2 regions of the Actinobacillus succinogenes 130Z genome follow, and region 2 is predicted to be linked to the other one. Evidence: riboswitches for the same ligand, from Rfam matches in the RefSeq annotation. Region 2 holds a riboswitch; the other holds the start of a gene.

Region 1 (7,266 bases), 260 kb from region 2:
CGAACCGGTATTCGACGGCGAATTTAAAATCCTTCAGCAGCGGCTGGTGGGGGAACGTCATCTTAAAATGTTGGTAGAACCGAAGCAGGGCGGACAGTTGCTGGACGCTATCGCTTTCAATATCGACACCCGTTATTATCCCGATCTTTCGGTACGGGCGGCGAAACTGGTCTATAAATTGGATATTAATGAATTTCGTGGCAATCGTGATGTACAGTTGTTGGTGGATTATATCGAGCCTATGGCGAATTAAATGATGAAATTCTGGCGCTATTCTTTACTGCTGTTATTGATTCCTTCCGCATTTGCCAAGAATGCGGCGGATTCTTTTGGCGTAGGGAAACTTCGTTTTAAGGAGGGAAAAGATTATTTTTCCTATAGCTCGCCGATTAAAACAGATGAAAGAACGGATAATAAGATTTTAGTGCAGTCGTTTTTTGATTACGATTGCCGCAATTGTTCCGATGTTCAGGACGTACTGGAACTGTATGCGCAACTTAATTCGAATCAAGTCATGGTAAAAAATTATCCGATCGCGTTACCCAAAGCGCAGTTTTCGGCACGGACATTTTACAGCCTGAAAGCGGTGGGACGCGAGGATGTTTCGGACAGCCTGCTGTTGGAGACCTCCGACAAACATATGTACAATAAATTGTCCAAAATGAATAATTTGCTGAGATGGCTGGAAAAAAAAGGAGTGGACGGGCGAACGTTTAAAGAAATGTATGATTCGCCGGAAATTTCCGCTGCGCTCAACGATATGGTGGACATGACGGAAAAATACGGTGTATTTACCTATCCTTTCGTGGTGATTCAGGGCAAATACGCCTTAACTAACAGCACGTTATATAATGATGATTACACCTTCGCCGTGATGGATTATTTAGTTAAACAATTAACAAGAGAAAAAGCGGAATGAAAATTGGTATCGTCGGTGCGATGGCACAGGAAGTGGAAATTTTAGCCGGTCTAATGACCGATAAAACCGAACACAAAATAGGAAGTGCGGTTGTTTTTGAAGGCGAAGTTAACGGAAAAAGCGTCGTTTTGTTACAATCAGGAATAGGGAAAGTTGCGGCGGCAATCGGTACAACGGTATTGTTACAGGGTTTCAAGCCGGATGTGGTTATTAATACCGGTTCTGCCGGCGGCGTAGCGCAAGGGCTGAAAGTGGGAGACATCGTTATCTCTACGGAAACCGCTTACCATGATGCGGACGTCACGGCTTTCGGTTATGCCAAGGGGCAGTTGCCCGCTTGCCCCGCCACCTTTAAATCGGATGAAAAATTGACCGCACTTGCAGAGAAGATCGCACAAAAACAAGGTCGTCGCGTTAAACAAGGGTTAATTTGTTCCGGCGATAGTTTTATTGCCGGCGGTGAACGTTTGGCACAAATTAAAGCGGATTTTCCACCCGTTACCGCAGTGGAGATGGAAGCAGCGGCGATTGCCCATGTATGTCATGCTTTCGGCGTACCTTTTGTGGTGGTGCGGGCGATTTCCGATGCGGGTGACGGCGAAGCCGGTATGTCTTTTGAAGAATTTCTGCCTATTGCCGCTAAACAGTCTTGCGAAATGGTATTGGGTATGTTGGCCGAATTGGAATAATGCAACATGATTTAATGTATGCTTATCCGTTTCGAATCGAAAAAGAAAAATCACCGCATTTGCATGTTGCAAAAGTGCGGTGATTTTTTACTGAGTTTTTGTCAGGGTGTTTCTGTTAAGCCAATGAAGCAACCATTACGGCTTTAATGGTATGCATACGATTTTCCGCCTGTTCGAAGGCAATATTCATCGGGCTTTCGAACACCTCTTCGGTGACCTCAATACCGTTTGCCAGCGCCGGATATTTTGCCGCAATTTCCTGTCCTACTTTGGTTTCGCAGTTGTGAAACGCCGGTAAACAGTGCATAAACTTCACGCCGGGATTGCCTGTACGTTTCATTAAGTCCAGCGTTACCTGATACGGCATCAGCAAATCAATACGTTCGCCCCAGGCTTCAAGCGGTTCGCCCATAGACACCCAAATATCGGTGTGTACGAAATCCACATTGCGCACCGCCGTATCAATATCCTCCGTCACTGTAATGCGTGCGCCGGTTTCTTCGGCAAATTCCCGGCACATGACAACCAGTTTTTCTTCCGGCAGCAATGCTTTCGGCGCGCAAATCCGCACATCCATGCCCAATTTAGCACCGATTAACAGCAACGAGTTCCCCATATTATTGCGGGCGTCGCCGATATAAACATAGCTGATTTCGTTCAGCGGTTTGGTACTGTGTTCCAGCATAGTGAGTACGTCCGCCAGCATTTGGGTCGGATGGAATTCGTCGGTTAACCCGTTAAATACCGGCACGCCGGAATATTTTGCCAAATCCTTCACAATTTGCTGACTGAAACCGCGATATTCGATAGCGTCGTATAAACGCCCCAGTACGCGCGCCGTGTCTTTAATACTTTCTTTATGTCCGATTTGAGAGGAAACGGGATCAAGATATGTCACATTCGCGCCTTGATCATAAGCCGCCACTTCAAAGGAACAACGCGTGCGGGTGGAGGTTTTTTCAAAGATTAAGGCAATATTTTTTCCTTTCAAACGCGGTTGTTCCGTGCCGGTATATTTGGCGTGTTTTAACTCCCGCGCCAAGTCGAGTAAAAACTGAATTTCGCGGGGGGTATGGTGAACTAAACTTAATAAATGACGGTTTTTCAGATTAAATGGCATGCTGCTTGCTCCTTGTAATGAGTATGAGCGTTATCTTATCGTTTTTATCATACCTGTTAAAGCAAAAAGTGCGGTCGCAATTTTAAAGGTTTTTATTCATCAGCAAAACTTACCGGATTCCGACCGCACTTTTAGTTATGAATGGCAAGCTAAGTTTTGTACGGTGCGGGCGATGTCGTTGGATCTTGTAATGGCGGAAATTACGGCGACGCCGTTCGCTCCTAAACGACGTATTTCCGCCGTATTATCTTCGTGAATACCGCCGATGGCGACACAGGGTTTGTCTATGCCGAGTTCATGTATTTGTCGGATAAATTCCATGCCCACCGCAGGGGCGTGGTCCGCTTTGGACTGGGTGGCGAAAATCGGCCCGATACCGAAATAGTCGATACCCAGCCGTTCTTTATTAGCTTGCGCCTGTTCTAGCGTGTTGATGGACAACCCGATAATGGGACGATAGTCGGCACGGGATAAAATGCGTTCGACCGCCGTATCTTTTTGCCCTACATGAATGCCGTCCGCCCGAATGGCTAATGCCAGTCCGATGTCGTCATTGATGATAAAGGGCACGTTAAATTGTCGGCATAACTGTTGGCATTGCAGAGCCAGCCGGTGTTTTAACTGCGGATTCTGTGCCAGCGAACGTTCGCCTTTTTCACGAAATTGAAAACAGGTGATACCGGCTTCTAACGCCTGCTGTAAAATATTCAACAGATTTTCCACCGGCGAACCGGGTAAGTGACGGCAATCTTGCGAACCGGCGATAAAATAAACGGAAAGCATGGATTTAATTTTATTCATGAGAATATGCCCAATGATTGGTCGGCCCGTGGCCGTGCCCGATATTTAACGGATGACGAATAGCGGCGGTAATGTAGCTCTTCGCGGTGCGAACGGCTTGTTCTACGCTGCAACCTTTTGCCAGCTCCGCAGCGATACAGGCGGAAAACGTGCAGCCGGTACCGTGGGTGTGACGGGTATCGAAACGCGGAGATTCCAATGTGAAATTGCCTTGCGGCGTAAAAATCCAGTCCGTACAGACCGCGCTTTTCGAATCTTGGCTGTGTCCGCCTTTAATCACTACGTTTTTCACCCCGGATTCGAGTAAAATCTGCGCAGCGTCGAAAACGGATTGATGGTTTTGAATTTTAATGCCGGTCAGCGCTTCCGTTTCGGGAATATTGGGCGTGACGATATACGCTTTAGGGAGGATTAATTTTTTCAGCGCGGCAACGGCGTTTTGTTGCAGAAGCGGAGTGCCGCCTTTGGCGATCATCACGGGATCCAATACGATATTCGGCAACGGATATTGTTCCAATCCTTCTGCGACGCAGGCGATAATCTCCGCATTACCTAACATACCGATTTTCGCCGAACCAAGAGTGAAATCCTCCGCAACCGCTTTTAATTGCGCTTGAATGGTCGTCGCCGGAATCGGATGAATATCGAAGACGCCTAAAGTATTTTGCGCCGTGACGGCGGTAACCACGGAAGTACCGAATACGCCGCGCATTTGGAAGGTTTTAATATCCGCCTGAATACCGGCTCCGCCGCCACTGTCCGAACCGGCGATGGTGAGAACCTGTGGTGTTGTCATATTATGCTCCTTATTCGTGTTGGGCGAGAACTCGTGCCTTATCGGCGAGTCGGGTTTCATGAATTGCCCCTAACTGATTGATAAAATTCATCGCAAAACTACCGTATTCGTTGCTCAGCCCTTGAGCGGCAAGTTCGCCGGCAACTGCGTAAACCGTGCAGGCTTCCGTGCAGGCGGAAAAATAATCCTGCGGCGGGCTGACGCCTAAAAATGCGGCGATCACGGCACCTAGTAAACATCCTGACCCTGTCACTTTAGGTAACATCCTTGTACCGTTACAGATTTGGTAGGTTTTTAATCCGTCACTAATAAAATCGGTTTCACCGCTTAATGCGACGACACAACGATATTTTTGCGCAACGCTTTGGGCGAGCCGGCTTAAATTTTCGGAATCGGCGCCGGTACCGGCGTCCACGCCTTTACCTTGCCAGTCCGTTCCCGCTAAAAAGCCGATTTCCGCCGCATTACCGCGAATGACCGCAAAGTTGATTTCAGCCAGAAATTGTTCGACGATTTTTCGGCGAAAGAGCGTTGCGCCCGCACCTACGGGATCTAATACCACCGGCACGCCCGTACGATTGGCGGCTTTGCCTGCGATTAACATGGCTTCCACATCGCTTTGATTCAGCGTACCGATATTAATTAATAAAGCTTGGGCGAAATTTTGGATTTCCGTCACTTCTTGCGGCATAGCGGACATAAAGGGTGAGGCGCCTAAAGCCAATAAGCCGTTGGCAGAAAAGTTAGTGACAACGATATTGGTAATGCAGTGCTCCAGCGGCGCTTGCTGCCGCACGAGGGATAAATAACGGAATTGCATAAGGTTCCTTTTGTCTTCAGCATAAAGTTAAACAGCAACAGGACGAAAGGAAAAGAAAATCGGTTGACTTTGACATGCGGGCAGAACGATTCCGCCGCAAATTATGCTCAAGAGGCTGCAATTAGTTTCCTACGCCAGTATTAGCTGTATCAGGTTCACGGGTGTTATCTCAGCCGCTTACGCGGCACCCCGACTAATGGGTCTGTAGTTTAGTCCGATTATTTTGAAAAAACAAAACAGTTTATGAAAATTGTGAGCGGGATCACAAAAAACAGCGGAAATTCTGACCGCACTTTGAGTTATGATGCTTTTTGTTCTCCGATTAATGCCTCAATTTCCCGTTTTAAGCTATAAGGCATATGACGGGGACCGCGCACGGCGGAAACGCCGAATTCCGCCATTTTCACGCGGGGAATAAGATTTTTATCGTATTCTTTTAAACAACGGATTTTCATCACTCGTTTGATTTGCAGCCGATCATGCCGGAATTGATAAGGAATGTTGACTTCCAGCACTAAACATTTGTAACGGATTGCCGCCGTCGGCGCGGTGACGTACATATAGACAATATCGTCCACAGCAATATTATTGCTTTGTTTCCAAATAATTTCGCCGCCTTCGCGCAGCTCTTTTTCTACGTCATAATATTTCGGGTTGGCCGGCACAATCCATTCCGTATAACGGGCGATACCGAGTTTTTTCTTCACTTGGCGGGTGGCGGTTAAATCGAAACTGCCGTTAAGCAAAAAGAAAATCGTGTCTTTATCCACCGAACCGTCAAGCCGAATAGTCATCCAGTGGGATTTATTCATATGATAGGCGGGCAGAACCCCCTGTTGGGCAAGAAAAGTGCTGAGGATTTCCGGCGAACATTTAATATTCATTATATCGATGGCTCCCGTTCCGCTCAGTCCGAGTTTCGATTTCGGCACATTCATCACAATGGCATACCATTTGCGGTTATCCGTATGACGCAAAACGGCGTAATCGGGATAGGTTTTCCATAAATATTCCGGTTCGGAGCCGTACTGCGTCAGCACATAGTCGAAGACTTGCCGTTTGAGATTTTTCTGTGCCATGATTGCCTCCGTAATCAAATTGCCACAAAGATATTGTACGCCTAAAAACAAAAAAGTGCGGTCAATTTTTACCGCACTTTTGACAAAAATCATCAGCGTGTTAAAAACAGCGCCGTCGCACCGCGTACGCCGCCGGAGTCGCCGTATTTGGCTTTTTTAATAACAGGGACTTTGGCACTACGCATCAAATGGCAAGGAAGCGCTTTCGGTAACGCGTCGTAAAGATAATCGAAATTGGACAGACCGCCGCCCAGCACGATTAAATGGGGATCTAACGCGGTGATGATATTGCCGATGGAAATCGCCGCCAGTTCCACAAAAAGTTTCACAAATTCGACCGCACTTTTATCATCAGCGTAAAATTTTTCGATAATCTGTTTGGCGGGCAGCGATTCGCCCTGTAAATCTCGATACAGCATTTCGAAGCCGCGACCGGACAAATAAGTGTCTAAGCAGGCAGAATTACCGCAACCGCATTTATATATCGGCGCTTTATCCCAACCGAGCAATTTTAAAGCGTGATAATTCAACTGAATATGGCCCAGTTCTCCCGCCATGCCGATATTACCCGAATGGACTTTGCCGTTGAACACCAGGCCGCCGCCGAAACCGGTGCCGAGAATTAATCCTAGCACGAATGGATATTGGTGATTTTCTTCATCCCAGGCTTCGGAAAGTGCGAAACAGTTGGCATCGTTTTCCGCCCGCACCTCACGTTCTAAGCGTTCGGACAAATCCTTCAAAATCGGTTTATTGTCGGCAACACGTATGTTGGTAATTTCGGCAATACCCGTTTCCCGGTTGACAAAACCGGGCAAGCCTAAGCCTACCGAGCCTTTACAACCGAATTTAGCGTCGGCTTTTTGCACCAGACTGACAATAACGGATAACCACTCGTCATAATTATTTTGCGGGGTGGGTACGCGTTCGCTGTACTGTTTTTCTAATTTTTCATTGAAAACGGCAAGTTCTATCTTAGTGCCGCCGATGTCGAATCCGTATAACATACCTTTCTCCTATGCAAAAATTTTGAAAATTTTAA
Region 2 (7,266 bases):
GACTGATTTTTGCCGAAGGTTCGCCGCGGCAGGTTTCATTGCGTCAGGCTCAGGAACTGACCGCCGCCGCCCCGTTACGTTTCGTCGCAGTTTTTCAAAATCAATCTATTGATTTTATTGTAAAAATCGCCGCCCAATTACAGGTTTATGCGGTGCAACTGCATGGTTCGGAAACCGACGCTTTTATCGCAGATTTGCGTGTAGCCTTGCCGTCCCGAATTCAAATTTGGAAAGCAATTTCCATTGACGTGGAGCCAGAAAATAATCTGGAAAGTGCGGTCAAAAATACCGACGTTTTTTCTGAGATCCCCTATGTTGATCGCTATGTACTGGACAGTAAAATCGGAAATTGCCGAGGCGGTACGGGAAAATCTTTCGATTGGCGAAAAATACCCGCTCGGCTAAAAGCTAAAGTTATGCTGGCAGGCGGTATATCCCTGGAGAATATCGACGCCGCACTGGATCAGCAATGTCTTGGTTTGGATTTAAATTCCGGCGCGGAAAGCGGTAAGGGCGTGAAAGATCCGCAAAAAATCACACGGCTTTTCCAGCGTATTTTGCAATGTTAATTCATCGACCTATAAACAAAAAGAAGAGGTTCTCCTCTTCTTTTTGTTTTTCGCGAACTTTATCGGATTTTAAACTTTTTCCAGTTTCGCTAAATGGGCTATCAACCACTTAATGCCCTGCCCTTGGAACGCGATTTGCAGACGCGTATTGTTATCCGTTCCTTCCACATTGATAATCGTTCCCTGTCCGAATTTGGCGTGACGTACTTTCTGTCCGGTTTTCCATTCGTTCTCATCGCCCCTCAATACACGTCCGGAATTGACCGCACTTTGTCCGACTGCCAACCGGTTGTAAGCGCGGGTCACCGTACCGCGTAAACGTACCGTCCGAATACATTCTTCCGGTAATTCATTGATGAAACGAGACGGAATATGGCGTTCTTCCTTACCGTATAAACGACGGCTTTCCGCATAGCAAATGGTCAGTTTTTTCTTTGCACGAGTAACGCCCACATAGGCTAGACGACGCTCTTCCTCCAAACGGCCGGGTTCTTCCAAAGACATAAAACTCGGGAAAATCCCTTCTTCCACACCCACCATAAACACGCGCGGAAACTCCAGCCCTTTCGCCGAATGCAAGGTCATCATCTGTACACAGGATTGATGCGGACCGGCCTGTTCCTCGCCGGCTTCCAGCGAAGCATGAGTTAAAAACGCGGTTAAATCGGACATATCATCCGCTTCTTCCGGCTTAATAAATTCACGAGCGGCAGATACCAATTCTTCCAGATTTTCTATCCGCACTTCTCCTTTTTCGCCTTTCTCCTGTTCATACATTTGATACAGCCCGGAATGCTTAATCACAAAATCCGTTTGAGCAAATAGCGGCATTTCTTCCGTTTCTTGCGCTAAGGAATTGATTAATTCCACAAAACGCATTAAGGCGGTCGCGGCACGTCCCGCCAGCTTATTTTCCTGAATGGCGATTTGGGTGGCCTGCCATAAAGTAATCTGCCGTTCTCGGGTAAATTGACGCAAGGTTTCCAGCGTACGTTCGCCGATACCTCGGGTCGGCGTATTCACCACGCGTTCAAATGCAGCGTCGTCATGGCGGTTATTGACCAACCGCAAATATGCCAGCGCATCCTTGATTTCCTGTCGTTCGAAAAATCGCATACCGCCATAAATACGATACGGAATCTGCGCCCGAATCAGCGCTTCTTCCAGCACCCGGGATTGACTGTTACTGCGGTACAACACGGCGCATTCGTCTAGTTTACCGCCGTCTTCCAGCCAGATTTTAATTTGCGAAGACACAAATAAGGCTTCGTCCAGTTCATTAAAGGCCGCATAAATGCCCACCGGTTCGCCTTTATCGTCTTCCGTCCACAAATCCTTACCAAGACGGTTGCTGTTATGAGAAATCAGTTGATTCGCCGCCTGCAGAATATTACCGGTGGAACGGTAATTTTGCTCCAGACGAATAGTTTGCGCCTGCGAAAAATCATCTAAAAATTTTTGAATATTTTCAATTTGAGCGCCGCGCCAACCGTAAATAGATTGGTCGTCATCGCCCACAATCATGACATTACCCGTTTTCCCGGCAAGCAAACGAATCCATTCATACTGAATTTTGTTGGTATCCTGAAATTCATCCACCAGAATCTGTCCGAATCGACGTTGATAATTTTGCAGAATCAACGGTTTATGTAAAAACAGTTCATAAGCGCGCAACAGGATTTCGGCAAAATCCACCAATCCGGCTCTATTGCAGGTGTCCTGATAAATGCGGTAAATTTTGATCCATTCCTGTTCCTGGCGATCGTTCATATCGTCAATCTGCTGAGGTCTTAATCCCTCGTCTTTTTTATTATTGATATACCAACAGGCCTGTTTCGCCGGATACATTTTTTCGTCATAATTGTGTAGTTTTAATAACCGTTTGACTAAACGTAACTGATCTTCACTGTCTAAAATCTGAAAATCCTGCGGTAAACCGGCATCGGCGTAATGAGCGCGCAATAAGCGGTGTGCAATGCTGTGAAAGGTTCCCACCCACATACCGAATAAACGCTGGGAGGAATACCGGGCTAATGCGGATTCAATCCGCTGACGCATTTCCGCTGCGGCTTTATTCGTGAAGGTGACCGCCATAATACTGCCTTCGGAAATACCTTCTACAGCAATCAACCAGGCAATTCGCTGAGTTAATACGCGCGTCTTGCCCGACCCCGCCCCGGCAAGAACTAAATAATTGCCTAAAGGGGCGGCGACGGCTTCGCGCTGTTTGTCGTTCAAGCCGTCAAGTAATTCTGAAATATCCATAAAATTTCATATCTGTTTAAATTTACACTAAATTATAGACAGTACGGATGAATTGTCAATGCGTTCATCCGCCCGTATTTACAAATGCATGCAAACAATTTATAGTGCTTCCCGTTAGTCGGGGTGCCGCGAAAATCGGCTGAGAAAATACCCGGGAACCTGATACAGTTAGCACTGGCGTAGGAAACTAATTTTCTGTTTTGACTCTTTCGTTTAGCTGTTGACTTGTTCTATTTTTATCTGTACGGGAGCAAATCAATGATTCATTCAGTTCTATTAAACCGCAAAAAAACTATTCTAAAATTAACCGCACTTTACCTCTTTTCCGGCTGGCTTCTCCCCATGACGGCTCAGGCAGAAGGCAGATTAAATATTTATTGCAGTGTACAAAATACCGCTTGCGAAAAAATCAGTCGCGCCTTTGGTGAAAAATACAATGTAAAAACTCAATTTGTGCGCAACAGCACCGGCACGGTATTGGGTAAAATCAGAACCGAAAAGGATAATCCGCAGGCGGACGTGTGGTACGGCGGCACTTTGGAACCCCATTTACAGGCGGCGGATCTCGGGTTATTGGAAAAATACCGTTCGCCGAATCAAAAATACATTATGCCGCGCTTCAAAAAATTGATGGACCAGCAAGGCGATTACATCTCGGTGATTTATCTGATGGAATTGGCCATCGGGGTCAATACCAAAAAGTTGCAAGCATTGAACGTCAAACCGCCGAAGTGCTTTAAGGATTTATTAGCCCCCCGCTTTAAAAATCAAATTCAGTATGCGGATCCGCGCGTATCCGGTACGGGATATTCCTTTATCACTACCCTCGCGGCACTGTGGGGAGAAGATAAAGCCTTCGATTACTTAACCGAACTGAATAAAAACGTGGCTCAATTTTCCAAAAGCGGTTTGGCCACCAGTAATCTGGCGACAGGCGAAGTGGCAGTGGATATCAGTTTTATGAACGCTTATTTGCGCGAACGGGAAAAAGGCGCACCGGTCGAAGGCGTACTACCTTGTGAAGGCGTAGGTTATACATTAGGTGCCACCAGCATTATCAAAGGCGCCAGAAATTTGGATAACGCCAAATTATTCACTGATTGGGTATTAACGGCGGAAGCGCAGGAAATCCCTTGGCGGGAAGCGAATTCTTATCAACAGCCGACAAATATTCATGCCAAGGCTTACCCTAAAGCCCGTCTGCCGCAAACCGTCAATTTCATCGATCTCGATGTTATCCGTTTCGGTTCGGATAAAGAAAGCAAACGCCTGATTCAGCGCTGGACGGATACTTCGCTAAACCAATAATATTTGCACATTTAACGGTAACGGCATGTAAGTTCCCACTTCATGCCGTTATGAAAAAATCACTGAAATTTGACCGCACTTCCTGTTTTGCGCGTCTTGCTTACTTACTTTCGAACCCGTTTAGGCTTAAACGTTCCGTTCCCGTATATACTGTCGCACGTCCTGTGCGGGCAAAACCGATCAAGGTTAAAGCCGTGTCTTTCGCGGTCCGTACGGCTAAATCCGTCGCCGCAGAAATAGCAACTAACATTTCAATGCCGCAAATTGCGGTTTTTTGTACCATTTCATAACTGGCGCGGCTGGTACTGACGACGAAACCTTGCGGACGACCGCTTTTAGCATGCCAGCCCAGCAGTTTATCCAATGCCACATGACGCCCTACGTCTTCACGGATTGCCAGTAATTCGCCTTGTGCCGAGAAAAACGCAACGGCATGGGTTGAACCGGTTTGTTTTCCCAGCGACTGCGCCTGTTGTAATTTAGCCAGACAATCATCCAATAAATTCAGCTCAAAATGTAAAGTGCGGTCGGTTTTCGGCAATTTTTTAATGACCTGTTCCAATTGTTCCGTACCGCAAATACCGCAACCGGTACGCCCGGTTAAATTACGGCGTACTTCTTTGAGTCGCACAAAACACCGGGTTGCCAATTCGATTTGCACTTCAATGCCGCCACAGCTTTCCAGCACATCAATTCCGTAAATATCGGCAGGTTTGTCAATAATCCCTTCCGTCAGAGAAAATCCCACGGCAAAATCTTCCAAGTCTTCGGGGCTGCACATCATCACTGCGTGAGATATACCGTTATACACCAATGCCGCCGGCACTTCTAACGCCAAAACATCACTCTTATTCTGTAAAATGGCTTTTTCATCGGATTTTTGAAAGAAAGTGACGGGCGTAATGGTGGTAGAATTCAAAGTGCGGTCCTTTTTAATCGTATTTTTTAAATATTTTAGAATGTATTGTGTGACTCTACAATCTGAAAATCAATAAATTACGGTTAAATAAAAAGCGTTCTTATTTACTGTTTTTTTTGACAATTTTGCTAAAAAATTGACCTAAATCACAGAAAATAACCTATATGCACAAGATTAGTTATAGATTTACCTATAAAAACTCGGTATTCTTAAGCCATTAATCTAGGTATTTTTTACTTTTGATTAACATTTCCATAACGAATTTTTCTTAACCCATCTCCTCATTCGGAGTAAGGACAATCTATGCAGATCACAAGACGTAAGTTCTTTAAGGTCTGTGCAGGAGGCATGGCGGGGACGTCTGTTGCAGCATTAGGTTTAATGCCTACCGCAGCATTTGCCGCACCACGCGAGTATAAACTTTTACGGACAAAAGAAACTCGTCAATCCTGCACATATTGCGCAGTCGGTTGCGGCATGCTGATGTACAGCATGGGTGACGGCTCAATGAATTCCCGCGGTAAATTAATCCATGTGGAAGGCGACCCGGATCATCCGGTCAGCCGTGGGGCGCTATGCCCGAAAGGCGCGGGCGTTTTAGATTTCGTCAACAGTCCGAACCGAATCCAATATCCCGAATACCGTGCACCGGGTTCCGATAAATGGGAACGTATTTCCTGGCACGACGCCATTCACAAAATCGCTAAATTAATGAAAGAAGACCGCGATGCGAACTTTCAGACGACCAACGAATCGGGTACGCCGGTCAATCGTTGGTTAACCACCGGATTTCTCTGCACATCGGCGGCAAGCAACGAAACGGCGCTGATTTCCCAAAAATGGGCACGTTCGCTCGGCTTGTTGTTTATCGATAACGTAGCGAGTACCTGACACGGACCAACGGTAGCAAGTCTTGCTCCATCATTTGGTCGCGGTGCCATGACCAACCATTGGGTTGATATAAAAAATGCGAACGTTGTCGTCGTAATGGGCGGTAATGCCGCTGAAGCTCACCCCGTGGGTTTCCGTTGGGCGATCGAAGCAAAAAAACAAAACGGTGCGAAATTAATGGTGGTCGATCCCCGCTTTAATCGTACGGCTGCGGTTGCCGATTTCTATTCTCCTATTCGTTCCGGTACGGATATCGCCCTGTTGCTGGGTGTCATCAAATACCTTCTGGATAACGATAAAATCCAGCACGAATACGTAAAACACTATACCAACGCTTCTTTCCTGATTAATGAAGGTTTTGATTTCAAAGACGGTTTATTTACGGGATATGATGCGGAAAAACGTCAATACGACAAATCCACTTGGTCATATCAATTGGACGAAAACGGTCAACCGAAACGTGATTTAACGCTTCAGGATCCGCGCTGTGTTATCAACCTGTTGAGAAAACATGTTGAACGTTATACGCCGGAAATGGTTGAACGCATCTGTGGTACCAAACAAAAGGCGTTCCTCGAATTCGCCGAAACCATCGGTTCTACTGCGGTACCGGATCGTACCATGACTATCCTCTATGCCTTAGGCTGGACTCATCATAGCGTCGGTGCGCAAAATATCCGTACCATGGCGATGATTCAGTTATTGTTAGGTAACATCGGTATGGCGGGCGGCGGTATTAACGCATTACGCGGTCATTCCAACGTTCAAGGTACGACGGATATGGGCTTGTTCCCGTCCATGCTTCCGGGCTATATTCCGTTGCCGATTGAGACCGATACTACATTAGAAAGTTATATCAATCGTATCACACCTAAAACGGCGGTAGACGGTCAAACAAACTATTGGCAGAATACGCCTAAATTTGTAGTCAGTATGCTGAAAGCTCTATATGGTGAAAATGCGACTAAAGACAATGAATTCGGTTTCCATAATCTTCCTAAGCAGTACACCAAGAAACTGGATCAACTTCAATATGTCGATTTAATGGCTCAAGGCAAAGTTAACGGTTATCTCTGCCAAGGCTATAATCCGATCGCCTCTTATCCGGATAAACATAAAATTTCATCCGCGCTGCGCAAATTAAAATTTTTAGTGGTAATGGATCCGTTAAAAACCGATACCTCCGAGTTCTGGCAAAATCACGGCGAATATAACGACGTAAATCCGGCGGATATTCAAACCGAGGTATTCCGTTTACCGAGTATCTGTTTTGCGGAAGAAGACGGTTCGATTGCAAATTCCGGCCGTTGGCTG

The links. Region 2 has a riboswitch for thiamine pyrophosphate ahead of ASUC_RS06640 (ABC transporter substrate-binding protein). Riboswitches for the same ligand answer to the same signal wherever they lie in the genome.
Region 1: linked by a shared signal. The riboswitch ahead of thiM (hydroxyethylthiazole kinase) and the one ahead of ASUC_RS06640 (ABC transporter substrate-binding protein) in region 2 are both predicted to bind thiamine pyrophosphate.

The regions. Positions count from the first base shown of each region.
Region 1 is NC_009655.1:1,666,737-1,674,002, reverse strand. Features, by position in the region: gene recJ (single-stranded-DNA-specific exonuclease RecJ) at 1-253, shown strand, start outside; gene ASUC_RS07855 (thiol:disulfide interchange protein DsbA/DsbL) at 254-919, shown strand; gene ASUC_RS07850 (5'-methylthioadenosine/adenosylhomocysteine nucleosidase) at 916-1,608, shown strand; gene ASUC_RS07845 (ornithine carbamoyltransferase) at 1,724-2,728, opposite strand; gene thiE (thiamine phosphate synthase) at 2,864-3,529, opposite strand; gene thiD (bifunctional hydroxymethylpyrimidine kinase/phosphomethylpyrimidine kinase) at 3,522-4,325, opposite strand; gene thiM (hydroxyethylthiazole kinase) at 4,336-5,145, opposite strand; TPP riboswitch at 5,255-5,347, opposite strand; gene ASUC_RS07825 (MmcQ/YjbR family DNA-binding protein) at 5,445-6,224, opposite strand; gene nagK (N-acetylglucosamine kinase) at 6,317-7,231, opposite strand.
Region 2 is NC_009655.1:1,408,266-1,415,531, reverse strand. Features, by position in the region: gene trpCF (bifunctional indole-3-glycerol-phosphate synthase TrpC/phosphoribosylanthranilate isomerase TrpF) at 1-569, shown strand, start outside; gene uvrD (DNA helicase II) at 639-2,834, opposite strand; TPP riboswitch at 2,944-3,037, shown strand; gene ASUC_RS06640 (ABC transporter substrate-binding protein) at 3,093-4,142, shown strand; gene fdhD (formate dehydrogenase accessory sulfurtransferase FdhD) at 4,243-5,061, opposite strand; gene fdnG (formate dehydrogenase-N subunit alpha) at 5,365-7,266, shown strand, end outside.